DNA from 3 places in the Paenibacillus sp. JT31N17 genome. Region 1 is predicted to be linked to each of the others. Evidence: riboswitches for the same ligand, from Rfam matches in the RefSeq annotation. Region 1 holds a riboswitch; each other region holds the start of a gene.
The links. A riboswitch is a leader RNA that binds a small molecule or an ion and turns the genes downstream of it on or off. The one in region 1 is predicted to bind cyclic di-AMP.
Positions count from the first base shown of each region.

Region 1 (7,248 bases):
ACAATGACGCACCGCCTGAGCAGTTTGAACGGTTAGGGATACCATTGGACGGAATCGTTACAGCAGAGGAAGTAATCCGGGAGAAAGAGCGGAGAAGACGGCAGGACGCAGAAACTGGAGGAACAACATAAAGGAGCTGGGCTGGCGGCCGGGGAAAGTGCTCAAAAGCCATCATGGAAAAGAATTGCTTGCCGGACTAACCGGACAGCCCATTTAAAAAAATGCTGAAAGGCCCGGGGAACTATTCTTGGGGCCTTTCGTTTTGCTTACTGATCCTTACAGCTCCATACTGTTTCTTACGATCAGGGCGGCCCCGGTAACAACCGCATCCTCCTTCAGCTGGCCTTTCGAGAACCGTGGCTCATACGCTGGATAATTATACGTGTTTTGCCTGGCAATCTCCGTCGCGGTCTGATAATACATGGGGTTGGAATTAATCAGCGCTCCGCCCAGGATGACCTGCTCCGGAAGAAAAATATTAATCAGATTGGCAAGTCCCACGCCAAAATAAACGGCGGATTGGTGGAACATTTCCCGGACGGAAGGGTTGTCGGATGACAAGGCCTGCACCAGGATATCGAAGTTTAGCTGTTCAGGTGTGATCCGGTATTGCTGGAGGAGCGCATCATCGCCCATTTTCGCCCGGGCTCTGGCTTGCTTCTCCAGAGCCTGCACGGAGGCCAATGCTTCAAGAGCCCCATAATTTCCTGAAGAATGAAGTCTGGGCCCGTCCGTTTGAATAATCATTTGCCCGATCGATCCTTCCATATCGACTGTTCCATGGACGATCCGGCCATAAGACATCATAGCCGAACGCAGGCTCACGCCGGCGTGGATATAAAGAGCATGCTGGAAGTTCTCACGGCGCATCGACCACTGCTCGCCAACCAGGGCCATATTCGCCCCGTTCTCAAGCGTGCTCCTGATCCCGGCTGCCTGTTCGAACATCCGGCAGATCGGAACCTGGGTCCAGCCTCTGGCCGGAAAATAAAGCGGGCTTAGAATCATGCCGTTAGTCCGGTCCAGGGGCCCGACAGCCCCGATGCCCATGCCAAGGATTTGATTGGGCCCGATCTGGTGATCCCTCATGATATCCTGCATGAGACGGGCCACGTATTCGACCGTTCTCTCCGGTGTCATGGCCTCATCCATCCGCCAGCGGACGAGCGACTTCGGGTTCATCTGCATGTCGAATAAGCCGAGTGTCGAGGAGATCCTGGAAATATCCAGCCCGAAAATATAGCCGTAATCCGGTCTGATCTGATAAAGAATGGGCCGCCTTCCGCCATTGGAGGGACCCCGTCCGGTTTCCTGAATCAGCCCTTCCGCCACCATATCATCCAATAAACGTGTTAACGTGCTGCTTGTAAGCTTGCTCGACGTTAATAAATCCGCCTTGGAAACGGTCCCCTGCTCGGCCACCTCGGTGTAAATAAGCTTTTTATGCGAAGGAACAGCTCTCTCGGGTTTGTTCTTCATCGTTAATCCCTACTTACACAAGTATTATAATCGTAAATATATAATTCTGATTATACCCGAATAGAATGCCTTCCGCTATCGCAGCCCAATTCGCCCGCCTAACTTTAACCCATATTGAATTAAATGAAGGTGAATAATCGGAATTGGACAAATTGAAGCTAAGAAATACCTATTAAATAAACCTTTAATTAGCTATAAAATGAATTTATAACCCATTTACCGATTAGATAAATCCAAAATGAAATAAATGTGATAAAATAGAGAAAAGTGATTGAAAGAGGGTAAAACAATGGCGCAGGCTTGGAAAGAACGACTGGGAATCCTCCTACAGCTGTTTTGGGTATTTTTTCGGATTGGACCATCGACTTTCGGTGGCGGTTATGCCATGATGCCGGTCATTGAGCGTGAGATTGTCGGAAGGAAGAAGTGGATCGGCAAGGCGGACATGACCGATATGATATCCCTTGCCGGTTCTGCTCCGGGCGGGGTCGGCGTCAACGCGGCGGCTTTCGTGGGCTTTCGGAAGGCCGGCTTCCCGGGAGCGGTTGCGGCCGTTATGGGCGTGACGTTCCCTACTTTTTTGATCGTTATTGTACTCAGCCTGTTCTATTTATATTTTAACGATAATCCGAAGGTCGAGGCGGCTTTGAAGGGGATACATGGCGCCGTCGTCGCGCTCATCCTCATGGCCGCCTACAGAATGCTCAAAACATCCGTTTTTGACGCTGCGACGGCATTCGTATCGATTGCCGCACTTATGTTTCTGTTTGCGAATATCAATCCCTTGTATATCATTGTTTGCGGACTGCTGGGAGGGATTGTGCTTATACAGGTGAAGAGATTGATGGGGCTTAAGACGAATACGGAGAAAACGTCCTCGGAAGCTCAGAAGCCGGAGCCGGTTTACCTTGAATATTACATCTAAGAGCGGCATGGTTTAGAAGGGAGGGATGAAGGAATGATTTGGGGGCTGTTTATCACATTTTTGAAAATAGGTCTGGTTTCCTTCGGCGGCGGTTACGCGGTGATCCCCATGATTCAGTTCGAGGTATCGGCTCATCAGTGGATGACGGGCGGCGATTTTCAGCAGGCTGTGTCGCTGGCGGGCATGGCGCCTGGTCCGATTGCTACCAACGCGGCCACCTTGATCGGCTACAAATCAGCAGGCATTCTGGGAGCCGCCGCCTCCACTTTGGGGATGGTGCTTCCGTCTCTCACCGTGGTTGTGCTGATGGCGGCTTTTTTCTTCCGGCTGCAGCATAATCAATGGGTAAAATCCTCATTTTACGGATTACGGCCCGTCATTACGGGATTGATAGTATTCGCCGCCATCCATTTCGGGTTTCCGGACGGCGAGACGGGCTTCACCTGGGTAACGGTCTGCACGCTCCTGATCTGCGCCGGATGCTTATACCTCCTGCTGAAATACAAACTCCATCCCATTATGGTCATCATGGCTGCCGGAGCCGCCGGGATTATATTGTTCTAATTCAATTAAAGTATCGCTGCTGCTTGTTAGGGCGGACGATGCTTTTTTTTGATTTTATCCGCACGGGAGTTATTAATACGATTTATTATGCTGCTGTACGCCATAATTATGTGTTTTTGTACACGTTATTCTGGATGGCTTGATCGACAAGCAGCACGATCCACACCTCCGGATCTGACTTTAGAGCATACAAAATAAGCCCGAAGAGCACAGAAACTCTCCGGGCTTCCCTACAATATAAAAAGAGGTTTGAATGCTAGAACAAACTAATATAAGAAGATGCACGGTCAAACAATACGGTTTTTATCGCTGACTGATTATGACCGGGATTGCTTTTCAACTGCTCCAGAGCTGAGGAGACCAGTACACTTTGAATGGTATCTTCATGATAATGCTGCAGTAACCAACCGAGATTATGAGGCTCCCTGGAATCCAGAATGTCCCGGAAACGGTTGGACCATGTAATCCAGTCCGCGGGCTTTTGCCAATTTTCCAGCACCATATCGCTCCATGCTTGTCCGGCGTTTGTGGTCAGAAACAGGATGACCTGATAACGGGTCATTTTGTTTTCATTGAGGGCCACAATAAACAGCTCCATCCTTTTGACTTGAACAATCTGCAGGCGGAGTTCCGGTTCAGGCAGCGGGTCAGCTTTGGGCAGTGGGTCAACGGTTTGAACAGACATCTTTAAATTCTCTCCCTTTTTTCGCTTACGAGGTTAGCTGTCGGATTCGGACGAGAGAGCCGCCCTGCCAGAGCCGTTAGGCATCCGGATTCACCCCTTGAACGCCAGAAGTCCCAGACGCTCACATGGTTCCCCCGCTGCTTCCTTTGGAAGCACTCAGCGAATAAATGATAGCCGTAATCAGGCTTGCCATTTATCATATTCCGTTCCTTTTCTTCTGTAAAACGATCCGCAGCCTGATAAACACTTCATAACGCCATATTTTTCATTTAAAGTGAAAATAAGCGGCTAAAACCAGTCATTTTGCGCAATTACTCGTTCCCTCTTCATGTTGCTAATACGCTGCTCCATTCTTCATATATGCTCCCGAAGGGCCTGGTTTCATTTTAAGCGGAGATAAAGAAAAACAGCGAAATACCGCGATATACAGAGCATAAAGAAGCATTGATCCTCTGAAAGCGCTTGAAAATATGTCCAGCGGCGTTATTTGTGCCCATAGCTGTTCTGGACATGCTTTACACGCCGTACGGCTGGGAGTATGATTCATATCGTGCTCAACAGCATATATCCATTTTTTTGATCGCTGAGTTTCCGCCTTCGGGTGGAAAGCGGGGGAACCATAGAAGCGTTGTTGGTATCCGATGTGAGAGTCGGATCGTACAGCGCAGGGGTGAATCGTTGCAGGAGTGTCATGAAACTCATGCAATGTAGGGCGACTCTCACCGCCCGAATCCGACAGCTAACCTCGTAAGCGCAGGTGGAGAGAGGAATGGTGAACGAAGTGATCGATTAAATTCGACCGCAGAGCGTCACGTGCCTCTGCGGTTTTTTGTTGTATAGATTTTTGTATAAATCTTGAATTTGTTTCATTCGCTGAATATTGCGCAGCAGCTGCAGTAACGGGGGAACCAACGACCGTCCTTGTCCATCGGGACGAAAGCGACGGTCACGGGGTGAATCATCCGGCATTCCAAAATGCCGGGCGTAGGGCTACTCTCATGCCCGAATCCGACAGCTAACCTCGTAAGCGTACCGGGAGAGGCAACACTTATCGCGAGCGATCAGGACGTTTGTCATGGTCAAAGAAGCCGCAGGTAAAGGTTACTCTTTTCCTAAGGCTTCTTTTTTGTTGCCTTCTTCCCTTGAATTTGGAGGAGAAACGTATGGAACAACGGCCCATATTGGTGGCTGCATCGACTGAGGCAGGGAGAAAATTCGTACGGCTGCTGCTCTACAAACAGCAGCCTGTGGTTGCCCTCACGAATAATAGGAGGGAAGAAAAGCTGCTGCGGGAAATGGGCGTTAATGAAATTATACGTGTGAACACGACCCGCAGCAAAGCGGGAGCGGCTCCCCTATTTTCGATCGGACGCGTTTATATTTTTGAGTCGAGCCTGCCGCTCAGCTGTCAGTATCTGCAGCTCATGGCCAACTGGTCCTGCCAGGAGATTACCGTTATTACGACGGTATGGCATCCCGAGGTTATTTATAAAAAGCTCGGCGCTGCCTATATTGTGCGCACGCAATCCGGAGATGTCGGGTTCTTGCTCAGCCGCCTGAATGATCAACCATAAAGGGAGTGCTGTTATGTTGGATGTATGGATGATTTTGACTTTGATCGCCTCTTTCCTTGTTATCGCCGGATTCTTGGTCTGGTGCGACAAATCGATCGATGAGACGGAGGGAGAACGCTTATGACGCTGGTTTTGATTTTTACAGGCGCGCTGCTGATCTACCTGGTGTATGCCCTGCTTCATCCGGAGAAATTTTAAATGAGCTTGAGAGTCGATTAAGCCCCAAGGAGGAACGGCTATGGACATATTGCAAATTATTATTGTGATCGGCGTTCTGATGCTGATCGCCAAACCGCTCGGGAATTATTTGTATCATGTATTCTCGAATGAACCTAACCGCACAGACAAGGTGTTCGGTCCGGTGGAGAAAGTGATTTATATGATCATGGGGCTGAAGAACAGGGCAGGGATGAGCTGGAAGAAGTACGCCATCAGCTTCGTTACCATCAACTTCATATTCGTAGCCATCAGCTATGTGCTGCTGCGGGTGCAAAGCGGGCTGCCGCTAAATCCGAACGGAATCGGCGATATGGAGCCCACGCTCATCCTGAATACGATAATCAGCTTCATGACCAATACGAACCTGCAGCATTACAGCGGTGAAAGCGGCCTGTCGTATTTCACGCAAATGGCGGTCATCATGATGATGATGTTCACGTCGGCGGCGACCGGCTTCTCGGTTGCAGTCGCATTCGTGAGGGGAATCACAAGCAAAGGCAAAACGGTAGGCAACTTCTTCGAGGACTTCGTCAAAGCGCACACGCGGGTCTTTTTCCCGCTGGCGATTATCGTCACCCTGGTGCTGGTCGGCCTGCAGGTGCCGCAGACGCTTGATCCCACCTTGTCCGTAACGACTCTGGAAGGCGCGACGCAGCAGATCGCAATCGGACCTGTAGCTTCATTGGAATCGATCAAGCATCTGGGCACCAACGGAGGCGGGTTCTTCGGCGTCAACTCGGCGCATCCGTTCGAGAACCCGAGACCACTTACGAATGTCATCGAGATTTTGTCGATGTGGGTGCTGGCTGCGGCGCTGCCTTTCATGTACGGCAGGTTCGCAAAAAGCCGCAAGCAGGGCTGGGTTATTTTCTCGGCCATGATGATCCTGTTCCTTGTATTCCTCTCTGTCGTCTATTCGGCTGAGAAAAGCGGGAACCCTGTCATGAACGGGCTTGGCATTGATGCTTCGCAGGGCAGCATGGAAGGTAAAGAAGTACGCTTCGGGATTGCCCAGTCGTCCCTGTTCACAGCGGTTACGACGGCGGCGACAACGGGATCGGTCAATAACATGCACGATACGCTCACGCCGATAGGCGGTCTTGTACCGCTTGCAGAGATGATGCTTAACGTCGTATTCGGCGGTAAAGGCGTAGGGCTGGTCAATATGCTGATGTATGCCATTCTTGCCGTATTCATCTGCGGTCTGATGGTCGGGCGAACGCCCGAGTTTCTCGGCAGGAAGATTGAACCGCGGGAGATGAAGCTGATCGCGATCGCTATTCTGGCGCATCCGTTTATCATTCTTGCACCGACGGCCATTGCCTTCCTGACCGATCTGGGAAAAGGGGCCATTACGAATCCTGGCTTCCACGGCATCTCGCAGGTGCTGTATGAATACACCTCGTCCGCGGCTAACAACGGCTCCGGATTTGAGGGACTCGCCGATAATACGCCGTTCTGGAATATTACCACGGGCCTTGTCATGTTCTTCGGAAGGTATATTTCGATGATTGCGCTGCTGGCCGTTGCCGGGTCGCTGACCCGCAAGCAATGGGTGCCGGAGACGATCGGTACGTTCCGTACGGACAATGCGCTGTTCACATTCTTATTGATCGGGACTGTCATTCTGATTGGCGCGCTGACCTTCCTGCCAGTCATCGTTATGGGCCCGATCGCCGAGTATTTGACAATTCGTTAAAGGAAATGGGGTGAGCCGAGAATGAATGGAAATCGTAAAAAAAGCATGTTTTCTGGCGATCTTGTCGCCCAGGCGCTAAAAGCCAGCATAATCAAGCTGAATC
Region 1 covers NZ_JBWDNP010000015.1:62,298-69,545, forward strand. The annotation lists gene AC0YOB_RS30855 (sulfatase) at 1-131, shown strand, start outside; gene AC0YOB_RS30860 (ROK family protein) at 277-1,479, opposite strand; gene AC0YOB_RS30865 (chromate transporter) at 1,769-2,404, shown strand; gene AC0YOB_RS30870 (chromate transporter) at 2,438-2,968, shown strand; gene AC0YOB_RS30875 (hypothetical protein) at 3,225-3,653, opposite strand; cyclic di-AMP (ydaO/yuaA leader) riboswitch at 3,661-3,825, opposite strand; cyclic di-AMP (ydaO/yuaA leader) riboswitch at 4,225-4,422, shown strand; cyclic di-AMP (ydaO/yuaA leader) riboswitch at 4,515-4,699, shown strand; gene AC0YOB_RS30880 (hypothetical protein) at 4,817-5,227, shown strand; gene kdpF (K(+)-transporting ATPase subunit F) at 5,348-5,425, shown strand; gene kdpA (potassium-transporting ATPase subunit KdpA) at 5,466-7,145, shown strand; gene kdpB (potassium-transporting ATPase subunit KdpB) at 7,167-7,248, shown strand, end outside.

Region 2 (7,248 bases), on a different contig from region 1:
CGAAGGATTTCGAATTCCCCCAGATCAGTCCCGCTACAAAGGTAGCCATAAATCCGCTCACATGCAGCATGTCGCCAATCAGATACGCGCCAAGCGCAGTAGCGATCATGGCGATGGTTGTGTAATCGCGCAGCACACCAATGCGGATGTGGGCAACCAGACCGACTATAATAATCCCCAAAGCCAATCCAACGGCAATGCCGCCGAATGCCGTCCGGATAAAATCCCATGTTATGACGCCGGCAGAAAGCGCTGAATCCCCTACAGCCGCACTCAGGAGAGCGAACGTAATAATCGATCCTGTCGCATCATTAAAGGCTGATTCACTCTCAACCGTTTCGCGTAGCCGATTGCGAATCGTCACTTGCCGGAACACAGGTATGATAGAAGCAGGATCTGTGGAAGCGATGACCGATGCGGCAAGCAGCGCATACAGCCAATCAATGCCAAACAGCAAATGCACCGCCGCCCCGACAATGCCAACTGTGATCAGCACGCCGGGTACGCTGAGCAGACCAACCGTCCAGCCCACCTGCTTCAGACCCTTCAAACCGATATTTCTCCCGCCGTCGAACAAAATGATGGAAGAACCGGCTACAAGGATCAATTGATTAATCAGCGAGCCGCTTGACTCATTAATCCAGTGGAAACCCTGTCCGATTGCCATTCCCACGATTATATACATGGCAACATCCGGTAGCCGCAGTCTGGATGCCAGCGTTCCTGCGATCATGCCAGCCGTCACAATCGTGAGCAGCAGTAAAAACAAGTGATGAATTGTTTCTGTAGTTGATGTCTCCATTTGCCGCTTTCACGCCCGTTTCATAATGAAGCAGTCGCTGATTTCCCCTAACGGGTAACGGACTCCTCGAATTGTTCAATCTGTTGGTTGGTCCCGATGACAACCATGACATCCTTCTCAGCGAGCACATCGGTTGCAGTAGGAGCAATAATGATTCCTCTGGGCTTATTGATTGCAACAATGCTGCAGCCGAATTTAGCTCTGGGATTAAGATCCTGCAGGGATACGCCGTTAAGACATTTTGGCACCGCCAGCTCGGCAATCGTATAATCCTTTGACAATTCAATATAATCAAGCAGATTAGGCGACACCAGCTGATGCGCGACACGAATGCCCATATCCCGCTCCGGATAGACTACGCGGTCCACCCCGATTTTCTCCAGCACCCGACCATGCAGCTCGCTCATCGCCTTGGCCACGACCTTCTTCACGCCCAGGTCCTTAAGCAAAATAGTCGTCAGAATGCTCGCTTGAATATCATCGCCGATAGCGACAACACCACAGTCAAAATTGCGTACGCCAAGCGACCGCAGCACTTCCTCGTCCGTTGATTCCGCCACGACGGTATGCGTCAGATGCTGACTCATATCCTGAACGGCTTCCTCGTCCTTATCAATGCCGAGCACTTCATATCCAAGCTCCACTAATTCCCTGGCCAAACTTGAACCGAAGCGGCCAAGTCCGATAATGACGAACTGATGATTCTTCATCGTGTAATAATTTCCCCTATCCAATAATAATTTTGCCTTCCGGATGACGATATAATTCTTTCTCCGAACGCGGCCCAAGCGCATAGGCGAGTGTCAGAGGACCCAGCCTGCCGGCAAACATGGTCAAGCAGATAATAATCTTGCCGACCGTGGAGAGCTCCGGTGTAATGCCAAGCGTCAAGCCTACTGTCCCGAAGGCTGAGGTAGTCTCGAACAGGATTTTCAAGAAGGCCTGATCCTCAGTCGTGGAGAGCACCATGGTGACGACAATGACAAGGGAAAGCGATAACAAGGTAATGGTCAATGCTTTGAAAATGCGCTCACGGGCAAGACGGTAGCGAAACAGCACAATATCTTCCCTGCCCCGGATCATGGCAATAACCGCACCGATTAGAGTCGTGAAGGTTGTGGTCTTGATTCCGCCTCCTGTAGAACCCGGCGAAGCGCCGATGAACATCAGGATAATGGTCAGGAACTGTGTGGCCTGCCTGAGTGAGGCAAGGTCAAGCGTATTGGCGCCAGCTGTACGCGGAGTAACCGACTGGAAGAAGGAAGCCAATATTTTGCCGCCCCAATGAAGGGAACCGAGTGTCCTGGCATTGGTGAACTCGAATATAAAAACAACAACCGTTCCGAATACAATCAAAAAGCCGGTCATAGACAGTACTACTTTGGAATGAAGCGAAAGTTTCTTATTATTGCGATATTCTACGAGATCCGAGATAACAATAAAACCGATCCCGCCTGTTATGATCAGCAGCATCGTCACGATATTGACCAAAGGATCATTAACATACTCCGTAAGGCTTACATACGGAACCCCGAACTGGCCGAATAAATCGATGCCCGCATTATTAAAGAATGAAATCGCGTGAAAAATGCCAAAATAAACTGCCTTGCCAAGCGGCATATCAAACGACCAGCGGATGGCAAAAAGGACAGCGCCAACGAGCTCAATGGTCAACGAGTACAAAATCACTTTGCGTATGAGACGCACAATGCCTTCCATGCTGGTCTGGTTCATCGCCTCCTGCAGAATGAGCCGTTCCTTCAGGGATATGCGCTTGCGCAGAACAAGAGCAAACAAAGTGGCCATGGTCATAAAGCCGAGACCGCCAAGCTGAATCAGCATCATAATAATGATTTGGCCGGGAACCGAATAGTGGCTGCCTGTATCCACAGTCACGAGCCCCGTCACGCACGTTGCCGTTGTTGCTGTAAATACCGCGTCGATAAATGGCGTCGGTAAGCCATCCCGCGAGGCAAAGGGCATGGAGAGCAGCAAGCCTCCAAGCAAAATAATGAGCGCAAAGCCCGTTACCAATATACGGGGCGGCGACCATTTGGAAATATTGAAAAAAGATAGCATCGTAGGATTTGTCCCACCCCTCCTGGCTGTTTGCGCGCACAAAAAAAGCACTGGAAGCCCAAGTGCCAATGCGTTTGAGTCCTGTTCCACGAAGCCTGCGAGGTTAGCTGACGGATTCGGGCTTGAACAGCTGCCCTATTCACAAGCAGTTCAAAATTACGCTGCTTGTTGAAATTCACCCCGTGCTGTCCTTTAATGAAATCGCATAAGCTTAAGCGACCCGTTCAAGACAGCTGTATGGTTCCCCCGTTTTCATTTCGAAATTCGGCTTTTCATATGCAATTGATACACATTATAATTGCATTGTTCTGGAAAAAACAAACGACAATTAAGGAGGAAAGGAACCGTTTTCAGGCAAAAAAGACGACCCTCGGGCCCAAATCGGCACATCCTGTTCATTATTGTCCATTTAACTCGACCACAAAACGTATTTGCGAGCATTCGCATGGAAATTATCGAGACAACTATGATAAGGTAGATGTATGCGGTTTACTGCTTGTATATTGAGATTAGAGGTGCAAACATGAATGTTTATCAGCTGCGGCCCAACTGGAAATTCTATGCATGGTTAGGCGTCATTGGCATTGTTATTTATTTGCTCGTACAAGTTGTACCGCAAACCTCGGAGTCTTTTTTTGACTCGGGCAGCAAGAAGGTAATCGCCAAAAGCAAAGCCGAGCAGATTGCTGAGGATTTTGCCCTGCAGCAATTCAAGCAGCTGCCGGAGAGCATCCATGCGGTTCACCAATCCGATTCGATGCTTTACGGTTATCTGTCCAAGGAAAAGCAGACCGAGACCTACGACAAGAAATATGACAGCCGCTTCCCCACCGACACATTCCAGGTCACGGCGGCGATGCCTGACGGCAGCCAGATTTTTATTTATGTGCATATGCAGGAAGCCAAGGTTGTCGGCTGGAACCAATACAAGGAGATCCATACCACTATCCCGCAAGCGACCCAGATAAGCGACGCTGCTATGAAATATGCCGTCTCCCAAGGATTTAAAGCGAATGAACTAAGCATGACCAAGGCAGACCCGGAAACAGGCAGGATCTCGTACAAGGTTAACGGCTATACGATCGGAGAATCGCAGCTGATGCTTGCGATGAGAACAGAGAAAACAAGCGATGGAACGCTCATCATTGCCGAATACAAGCCCGGCTTCACGGTTCCGGCCAGTTATTCGAGCTATGTCCAGGCCCAGCAGAAGCTTGCTTCTTTCCTGTCCCTCCTCGGCAGCATTCTGCTTTCCTTTGTCCTGTTCGTCATTGCAATCGTCTATGCCGCGCTTTACCGCAAGCATTCCTCGTTTACACGCGGTATTGTACTGACTCTGCTGTTCCTCGTCATGTATTTGGCGAATGACTTCAATCTCATGGACGGTCTGCTGGCGAGTGCCGGCGAGGACCCTAATGCGATGGCCTACGCGGCCATTAATGTCGGCATTACCTGTGTCGTCACGATTGTGATGGGCATTGCCGTTTATTTCTCCCTTGTCGGCGGCGACGCCCTGTGGAACTCAATGGGCAAACGGATGTGGCCGCGAATGGGAGAGGAGGGTTATGGCGATCATGTATGGCGCAGCATGTGGCTCGGTTATCTGATTGCTTTCCTGCTGCTGGGACTGCAGACCGTCATCTTCATCGTGCTGGTGAATGTTACCGGCGCATGGTCAACCTCGGATGTCACGCAGTCTCCATACAACCTGGGCATTTTGTGGATCTTCCCCATGCTGGCCTGGTGCGCCGCCATTTCGGAGGAGGCTTTGTACCGTTTTTTCGGAATCGGCCTTTTCAAAAAATGGTTCAACAATACGTTCGTCGCTTCGCTTATTCCCACTATTATATGGGCGCTTGGCCATGTTACATATCCCATTTTCCCTTCCACCACACGGCTGCTTGAATTGACCGTTATCGGGCTTATCTTCAGCTTCATGTTTCTGCGGTACGGTTTTCTCACGGTCGTATTCGCCCATGCCGTATTCGACAGCATCATGATGGCTATTTCCCTGATCTTCACGGGAACGCCGGGCAATATCATCATGGGCATCGTCTACATCCTGCTGCCTATTCCCATCGCATGGGGACTGCGCTACCTGCATGACAAGAAAAAAAGGACGAGACCGCTTATTGCGGCTCCTCCCTCAACGCTTCAATGATTTGTGCGGCGAGCTTTTCGCCGATGGACAGAGGCCGGAAATCTTCAATTCCGGCTTCTTTTATTTTTTTGATCGAGCCAAAATGCTTGAGCAGCAGCTTGCGCCGTTTCTCCCCGATACCGGGGATGGAGTCCAGCTTGGACGCGATCATGGACTTGCCCCGCTGCTCCCGGTGGAAGGATATGGCGAAGCGGTGAACTTCATCCTGAATGCGCTGCAGCAGATAAAACTCCTGGCTGTCGCGCGCAAGGGGCACAATCTCCGCAGGGTCCCCCATCATCAGCTGAGCCGTCTTATGCTTGACATCCTTCACCAGGCCGCAGACCGGCACGTACAGGCCAAGCTCGTTCTCCAGCACATCGAGCGCCGCCGATATCTGGCCTTTGCCGCCGTCTATAACGATCAGGTCGGGAAGCTGCAGCCCTTCCTTGAGCACCCGCTCATAACGCCGCCTGACCACCTCGCGCATCGTTTCGTAATCATCCGGCCCCTGGACCGTTTTCACCTTGTATTTGCGGTATTCCTTCTTATCCGGTTTCCCGTCCGTGAACACGATCATTGCAGAAACCGGATTCGTGCCCTGGATGTTGGAATTGTCGAACGCCTCAATGCGGCGTATCTCAGAAAGTCCAAGCGCGGCGGCCAGACTCTCGGAAGCCTTCAGGGTGCGCTCTTCATCCCGCTCAATCAACCGGAATTTCTCATCCAGCGTGACCTTGGCATTGTTGACAGCCATCGCGACAACATCGCGCTTGCGCCCGCGCCGGGGAACGAATACTTTGACCTTGAGCCATTTCTGCAGAGATGAGCCGACCTCATCGGCCACGGTTGCCGGCAGCGCTTCGTCTTCCTCAGCCTCTCCCGACGTCTGCAATGAGGTGCCCGTCACATCTCTTACGGATGCCGGCAAAGCCTCATCATTATCGTCTTTGCCAGTCTGCTCCGGAGCTGTATCAGGCATCTCTCCATCCCCGTTCAGAGTGTCCTGCTCCTGTGGGGCGTCAATCTTGTCAAATTGCGGCGGTTCCTGCATTAGAGCCGCCACTTCAGGAGCGGGCAGCAGGATTTCCTTCGGCAGCGCCGGATTATCGCTGTAATATTGAGTCACGAATGTCATAAAGTCATCATAAGCCTCGCCATAATAAGGAAATGAGGTCGCTCTGCGCTCAATCAGCTTGCCCTGGCGCATATACATGATCTGCACACACATCCAGCCCTTGTCGGTGAAATAACCGAACACATCGCGGTCCATGGCGTCTGCTAATGTGATTTTCTGTTTCTCCATGACCGCATCGATCGCCACCAGCTGATCGCGGAATTCTTTGGCCCGCTCAAATTCCAGCTCCTCGGCGGCTGCGGCCATTTTGGCCTGAAGCGTCTTCTTCACCTCATCGTGGCCGCCGTTCAAAAAACGCGTAATTTCCTGGGTCATCGCCTCATAGGTTCCGGGAGCGATATCGTACTCGCATGGCGCTATGCATTGGCCCAAATGATAATATAAGCATACCTTGTCAGGCAGCGTATTGCACTTGCGCAGCGGATACAGCCGGTCAAGCAGCTTCTTCGTTTCCTGCGCGGCATAAGCGTTGGGATACGGCCCGAAATATTTTCCCTTATCCTTCACGACGCGGCGCGTGACTTCGAGCTTGGGATGCTTTTCATTGGTTATTTTAATATAAGGAAAGGTCTTATCATCCTTAAGCAGAACATTATAACGGGGATGATATTGTTTGATTAAATTGCATTCAAGGATAAGAGCTTCCATATTGGTGGAAGTCACAATATATTCAAAATCGCGGATTTCCGATACAAGCTTCTGCGTCTTTCCGTCATGGCTGCCGTTAAAATACGAGCGGACGCGGTTTTTGAGCACCTTCGCTTTACCAACATAAATTATGATGCCGTCGGCATTCTTCATCAAATAGCAGCCGGACTGATCCGGCAGCAGCGCAAGCTTACTGCGGATTCGTTCATCCGCCAGCCGCCGCTCCACGGCAGACTCGGCTTTCAATTGTTCTTCCATCCCGTACTCCTCCTGGCCATTTCTTCACTCCTCTATTGTAGCACATCTGTTCCCACGATGCGGCTATGTTGATTTTCTCCTCCGCTGCGCCGTTCGTCCCAATCCTGCAAGTTGCCTCACAATTGTCACGAACGGCGGCTTTACAATTATTCTGAAAGTTGGGTATACTAAGAGGAGCAATCG
Region 2 covers NZ_JBWDNP010000014.1:123,656-130,903, forward strand. The annotation lists gene AC0YOB_RS30235 (cation:proton antiporter) at 1-802, opposite strand, end outside; gene AC0YOB_RS30240 (potassium channel family protein) at 850-1,512, opposite strand; gene AC0YOB_RS30245 (TrkH family potassium uptake protein) at 1,529-2,881, opposite strand; cyclic di-AMP (ydaO/yuaA leader) riboswitch at 2,959-3,161, opposite strand; gene AC0YOB_RS30250 (CPBP family intramembrane glutamic endopeptidase) at 3,405-5,042, shown strand; gene uvrC (excinuclease ABC subunit UvrC) at 5,011-7,065, opposite strand.
Region 2: it holds a riboswitch for cyclic di-AMP, as region 1 does, so the genes downstream of both, AC0YOB_RS30245 (TrkH family potassium uptake protein) here and AC0YOB_RS30880 (hypothetical protein) in region 1, are expected to answer to the same signal.

Region 3 (7,248 bases), on a different contig from region 1:
CCTCCTACTCCGAGGACAAGGTGATGGAGAGCGAATACGGCGTAGCTCCCAATCTTCCTGTGGAAGCCAGCTACATGACCGATCCCGCACCGCTCAAGCAGCTTTCCTGGTCCTACCACAGCCATAATCATTATGCGGAAAATGTGTACATGCGGGCCAAGCTCGTCCTGTTCGGCATCGAGAAACAGGTCGGTCCGAAGATCATGAGCAAGATCATGCGGACGTACTTCCAGAAATACAAGTTCAAGCATCCGTCCACGGCGGATTTCCAGCATGTTGTGGAGCAGGTCACCAAGACCAAGTGGAACGATTATTTCAGCCAGTTTGTCTACGGCAATCAGATGTCCGACTATTCGGTTGAATCGATTGCGGTCAAGCCTGTGAAGGAAAACGGCACTGTGAAGTATGAGTCAACCGTGCTGATCCGCAAGAATGGCGGCAGCTACGGACCTGTCCCGATTGTTTTCCAGTTTGCCGACGGGACGACCCTGCCGAAGGTTTGGGATGCGGCGCAGATGCACATTCAATATAAGCTGGTGCATTCCTCTCCTTTGCTTTGGGCAGCGATTGATCCACAGAATGAGAACGTGCTCGACAACAAGCATATTAACAATTTCATGAAAGCCGAGCTTCCGGAGAAGGTACAAACGCGCTGGAGCATTGGCGTCGCCAAGCTGCTGGAGGGGATCTTCACTTCCCTTGCCTGGTAGCCTGGCGGCCTGGAGCCGGCAGGTACCCGCCAAACAAATGGAGAAAAAAGGAGGTGAAGGCTTGCATGAACCATCATGTGAAGCAAGGCTGGCATCTGACGATGAAGCATTTTTACATCATTATTATGCTGTTCCTGTACGAGCTGCTGTGGGGCTTCTTCCTCTACCGTTCGGTTGAAGGAATTATGGTCCCGCTGCTGAAGCGTTACCCGGACAGCGCACCCTCGGACGGAGCTGTGGCGCTTTTCCTGACGGAGGCGCAGTTCCAGCTGCTCAAGACCGATCTCATTCGTCCCTATATCTGGCTCTTCGCAAGTCTGCTGCTCGGGCGCATGCTCCTGACCCCGTTCCTGAACGCCGGGCTGTTCCATTCCCTGCATCATGCCCAGGATGAGAACGGCACAAGATTTATCAAAGGAATCCGAACGGCGTGGAAGCCGATTGCACTGCTTTACGGCATCGAAACGGCCTTGACGCTGGCTCCGGGCGTTTGGCTGCTGCCCAAAGCGCTTGATGCCCTGCTCAGCAGCGGCAGTCTGGCGGACATCGCCAACAAGGTCGGGCCCTGGGCCGGCGGTTGGCTGGTGTGGGCGGCTCTGCTCCACCTGCTCTTCCTCGCCATGCAGTTCGGCGTTGTGTCCGGAAACGGCGCGCTTCGCTCATTCTGGGGCGGGGTGCGGCATCTTATTCCGCTGGCCGGCATCTCGCTGCTAATGTGGGCCATTGGAATGGCGCTCAGTCTGACCATGGCCTCGGCCTCTATGCTCTGGGCCGGATTGATTGCACTCATTTTGCATCAAAGCTATCATCTGGTTCGTACGGTTATGAAAGTGTGGACAGTAGCCTCGCAATATGAAGTATGGCATTCCAAGCAGACCTGACCACCGCTCTTACTAGCGAAACAGGCAGCAGGCAGAAGTCGGTTCAGTTGCCGGTGAGAACTTAAAAATATTAAAGAGGGATCAGCCGTTTTGATGCGGTTGGTCCCTCTTTGTTTTGAAAATATGACATCTGAAAGGCGAATTAGAGAAACAGGCGCAGTCAGATATTGTCGATAATGCGGGTGAAATTGGAAGCATTCATCTGCCGGTATGGACTTAAGTCTCAAGTTTAGACCACAAAAAAAAGGCTCCTGCAAATGCCGGAAGGCCCTTTCGCATTTTTTGCAATAAGATAACGAGACGAGTTGTCAAAAAGTTTCACTCTAATAATTCTAATTTGTGAACAAATTGTGAATTTGGAAGGAGATTCGCTAAAAAAACAGAATTAGTATGCCAGCATGAAAAAATTGCCGAATTCTCTTGGATGAGAAGCGGGGGAACCATCTTGGGTGAATTGATCCCGACATTTGCTGCAACGAATGTCAGAGGGTATCATAGGGAGCCTTCAACCGAACCCCACAGCTAACCTCGCAGGCAACCGGAAGGGGTCACATTTTTTGAAAAAAGTTTCTGCACTACTCATCGGTCTAGCATTGGTACTCTTGTTCCAAGTTGGGAGCGCACTAGCAGACTCCAAAATGGACGGCGTTATCAGTGATGTGATCGGCACTCCTTACCGCACGGCAGGGACGACTACCAAAGGATTTGACTGCTCCGGATTTACGATGTACGTGTTTGACAAACTCGGCGTCTCGATCTCGCATTCATCCTCCGCCCAGTCCAAGCTGGGCAAGAAAGTAGTCAAGGACGACTTGATTGCTGGTGATCTCGTATTCTTTAATACGAATGGTCGCGGCATTTCGCACGTCGGCATTTATGTTGGAGACGGCAAGTTTGCTCATTCCTCCTCCAGCAAGGGCGTTACCATTAGCAGCCTCAGTGACTCTTACTACGTTAAACGCTATGTTACTGCCCGCCGCGTAATGAGCCCTGAGACATTCGAGAAATACGCTGACGAACCTTCTGATGAATTGGTTGACAGCGAAGACGCTGGTTGATCAGTGTCAATGAGCGTTCGCTAACGAATGCTGATGCATAGCCGCAGCAGCTTGTCCGATTGGACAAGCTGCTGCGGCTTTTGCTTTTTCATTTGGGTGTATGAAATAAGAAGCGGCACTTATATATACCCCGTATGTTCCGGTATTCAAACAGTCCCGTGCATGCTGGATGCCGTCAAAATGGACCCGATAGACCCGGGCGTTGTGCGAAGGGTGCCGGCGAATCTCGCAATCGGAGGGAAAATGGGTATAATATAACCACAATCCCAACCTTGATGTATGAATGAAAGGAGCTGTTAGGTGATGGCAGAGCTTTCCCCTGCGCTGCAGGTGTTTCATCCGACTCTTGCGGGGTGGTTCCGGCAGGCCTTCGGCGAGCCGACCGATATTCAGCTGGACGCCTGGGCTTCAATTATGGACAATCATCATACGCTCATCGCAGCACCCACCGGCTCCGGTAAAACACTTGCGGCGCTGCTGCCCTGCCTGAACGGGATCGCAGTGGGCAAAATCGCCGCCACGGCCCCGGGCAGCAGCTGGAAGCCAGGTGTGCGCACACTTTATATTACGCCCTTGAAGGCGCTTAATAATGATATTCAGTACCATATCATCGGCTTTATGGAGGCCATTGAACGTTTCCATGAAGAGCATCAAAGAGCGGAGACCCTCGCTTGGCCGGGAGTACGCTCAGCCGTGCGGACCGGGGATACGTCCTCAAGCGAGCGCGCCAGAATGGTGCGCAATCCGCCGGATGTGCTGGTTACCACCCCTGAATCGTTCTACCTCCTGCTTACCTCCGAGAAAGGACGCGGCATGCTGCAGACGGTGGAAACGGTCATTGTCGATGAAATCCACGGGCTGGCTGGAGACAAGCGGGGAGCTCATTTATCCCTGTCGCTGGAGCGGCTGAGTGCGTTATGCCCGAAGCCGGTGCAGCGCATCGGAGTCTCGGCGACACAAAAGCCGCTTGAACGCGTTGCCCGCTTCCTCGGAGGCTGGGAGCAGCGGGCCGATGCGGCGGCCGGTCATCCAGCCGCGGACGCTCCCGGGGCGGCCGGCGAACGGGAGGAAGCCGTCAGCCCGCAGGAAGCGGATACAAGCTCCGGGCGCAAGGCGGGCGGGCGTTCTCTATACCCTGCAATACCGGATTCCGTGCACAATAGCGGCTCCCTGCCGCCCGCTGCCGGAGCAGGTGCAGAGACCGGGCAGTGCCCGCACCCGCTTGGCTACAGTCAGCGGCCTGTTACGATCGTCCTGAGCCGAATATCAAAGTCCATTGAGGTTCGGGTTACGATGCCCGACCTCAGCAAGCCGGCCAAGACCCGCGAAGCCGTCTGGCTGCCGATCGTTGACCGGGTGTTCCAGTTAATGAACGACGCCCGGTCTGTGCTGATCTTCGTCAACAGCCGCCGGCTGTGCGAGCGGCTTGTGCTCCGGCTCAATGAGCACGCCGGCTACGAGATGGCGCGCGCCCATCACGGCAGCCTCGCTCGCGAGCGCAGGCTAACGATCGAGGGCATGCTCAAGGCAGGCGAGCTTCGCTGCCTCGTGGCCACCTCGTCACTGGAGCTCGGCATCGATGTCGGACATGTCGAGCTGGTCATTCAGATCGATTCCCCGAAGCAGGCCGCGGCCGGCATTCAGCGGATCGGGCGCGCCGGGCATGCCGTGGGCGATGTGAGCCGCGGCTTCATCCTGGCCCGCGGCCGCAGCGAGCTGCCGGAATCCGCCGTGCTCTGCCGCGATATCACGCGCCGTGATATCGAGGAGATCGTACTGCCGCAGGAACCGCTTGATGTGCTCTCCCAGCAGATTACAGCGATGGTCGCGGCGGAGGATCTGGAGGTTGGCCGCCTCCACGCGCTTATTTCGCGGAGCGAATGCTACCGCGAGTTTCCTATGGGGCGTCTGGAGGCTTCGCTGAAGGTGCTGACCGGCTTTTATCCCTTCGCCAAGCCGCTTGTGGATTGGGACCGCAGCCGCGACCTGCTCAGCAAGCGGGCGAATACCGCCATGGCCGCAATCACCGGAGCAGGAACGATTCCGCAAAGCTCCGCTTATCCGGTTCACCACGCGGACAGCCGCGTCCATCTGGGCGAGCTGGACGAGGAATATATCCACGAGAGCCGTGTTGGAGATGTGTTTCAGCTCGGCACGTCCTCATGGATGATCAGCTCCATCCAGAACGACCGGGTTTATGTAAGGGAAGCGCCGAACCGCTTCAGTGAAATTCCCTTCTGGCGTGCGGAATCCGGGGGACGGAGCTATGAGCTCGGCGTAAAGCTGGGACAATTCATGGGCGAGCTGGAGGCCCGCATGCATTGGGGCGAAGAGGACACCGGCGTGCAGCCCGCTTCTTTGCCGGGGAATTCAGGCGGGGGCGGGACGGATCAGCCCCCGCCGGATGAATCGGAAATCGCGGCCATCCACTGGCTGGATACGGAGTACGGACTCGATGCAAATGCTGCGGCAGAGCTCATCGGATTTGCCAAATCCCAGCACCGGGCGCTGGCTCTGCCGACTGACCGCAGGATCGTCATTGAGCATTACCGCGATCTGATGAACCAGACGCGGGTTATTATCCACAATCCGTTCGGCCGCCGGATCAACCGGACCTGGCTGCTTGCCATTGAACATCAATTCAAGCGGCTGCTTCCTTACAAGATGTACGGCAATGCAAAAGACAACGGAATCGAGCTGGTGCTGCCGGAATGGGATGCCTCCTGGCTGAAGACATTGTGGCATATCACGCCGGAGAGTATCGAGCCGCTCATGACCGAAGCGATCGCCGGATCGCCGCTGCTGGCCATCGCCTTCCGGCGTATAGCCGAGACGTCCCTGCTGCTCTCGCGCAGCTTTACCCGGACGCCCATGTGGCAGAAGCGCCTTCGCAGCGAAGAGCTGCTGAAGCAATCCCTGCCGTATGCGGAGCATTTTCCTTATTTGCAGGAAGCGATGCGGGAATGCCTTCATCTGTATCTGGATATCAACGGCCTGAAGCGGCTGCTCACAGACATCTCGACGGGATACATGGATATCGTGGTGCAGGAAACGAATACCCCGTCGCCTTTTGCCGCACAGTTTCTGTGGGAATACGTGAATGCGCAAATCTATGAAGGCGACGGCTTAAGCGAAGCTACGCAGCTGCAGCTGATGAGCGTCAGCAGGACGCTTGCAGGTGAGCTGTTCGGCGAGGAGGCCGTGCGCCGGGCCATCGATCCGCTGATTGCCGGCGATGAGGCCAAGCGGCTGGAAAGCGGAGATCTCATCCCCTCTTCCTCAAGCGAGCTGTATACGCTGCTCAAATGGCGGGGGGATCTTTCTTTCGGGGAAATCGCAGCAATTGCGGGCGACGCCGGGGATTGTTCGGATTGGCTTAACGTTCTGCAGCAATCGGGCAGCGTGATGACCATGACGTTCGGCGGGGAAGTCCGTTATATCTGTACGGACGAGAATGATATGTACGAGAGCTTTCCCGGGACGGACGGCTCGATTGCCTTCGTTGCCGGGCGGTTCGCCCAGCACCGGCTCTCCTTCACCGAGGAGGAGCTCCGCGGGCGGTATCCGGCCCTCACTGCAGCGGACGCCGAGCATGTTGTTCTGGCGCTGATCCGGCTGGATCTTATCGAGCAGGCCCCCTTCGCCGCTGACAGGGACGAGCGGATCTGGACGAGCCGGAGCGTGGCTAAACGGCTGATCCGGCTGACCATGGAGCAGGCTCGCAAGCAGGCGGAGCCCGTCGATCCGATTCGCTGGTGCGCGCATATGTCGATGCTGCAGCATGCTTTGCCCGGGACGCAGCTCAGCGGCATTGACGGCCTGCGGACTATTATTGAGCGGCTGCAGGGATTTTATCTGCCGGCATCGCACTGGGAATCGATTATTTTCCCTGCCCGGATCACGGGCTACCGCAAGGAGGATCTGGATCTGCTCTGCGCATCCGGTGAAGTCCTGTGGCTGGGGCGCAAGGATGAGGGCGAGAAGGAAGGTAAAATCGCCTTTTTCCTCGCTGATGCAAAGCCGCTTTATACGCCTTATGTGAAGCAGCCGCCGGCTGAGCAGTCCGGCAACCCGAAGCTGCTCGCTCTGCTTCAAAATAGCGGGGCAAGCTTCCTCACCAAGCTGAGCCGCGACTATGGCAAGCCGCCTTCCGAGCTGCTGGCCGACCTGATCGATCTGGTGTGGGAGGGCCGCGTCTCGAACGACCAGTTCGCGCCGCTGCGCCTGCAGCTGATCGCCAAGGGCAAACAGCATGCCAAGACCGGATCAGGCCTTGGGCGCTGGTATTGGGTTGGCTCCCTGCACGATCATGACAGCGCGGAGCCCGGCCGCGGGCAGCCCGAAGCTGCCCAGAATCCGTCGGCGGTTGAAGCCGGGGCTGAGCCTGCCTTGTACTGGACACAGCATTTACTGGACAGCTACGGCATTATATCCAAGGAATTAGTCTCGCATCTCTCGCCGTTCAGCTGGGATGAGCTGCTGCCCGTGCTGCGGCAGCTGGAGCATTGGGGCGTGGTAACGCGCGGCCTTCTTGTCGAGGGCGTGCCTAATCTGCAGTTTGCCAGACGGGAGCAGATCGCTTCCGTACGTGAGCCGGTA
Region 3 covers NZ_JBWDNP010000018.1:54,236-61,483, forward strand. The annotation lists gene AC0YOB_RS32990 (M1 family metallopeptidase) at 1-710, shown strand, start outside; gene AC0YOB_RS32995 (hypothetical protein) at 776-1,591, shown strand; cyclic di-AMP (ydaO/yuaA leader) riboswitch at 1,990-2,143, shown strand; gene AC0YOB_RS33000 (C40 family peptidase) at 2,149-2,649, shown strand; gene AC0YOB_RS33005 (DEAD/DEAH box helicase) at 2,953-7,248, shown strand, end outside.
Region 3: it holds a riboswitch for cyclic di-AMP, as region 1 does, so the genes downstream of both, AC0YOB_RS33000 (C40 family peptidase) here and AC0YOB_RS30880 (hypothetical protein) in region 1, are expected to answer to the same signal.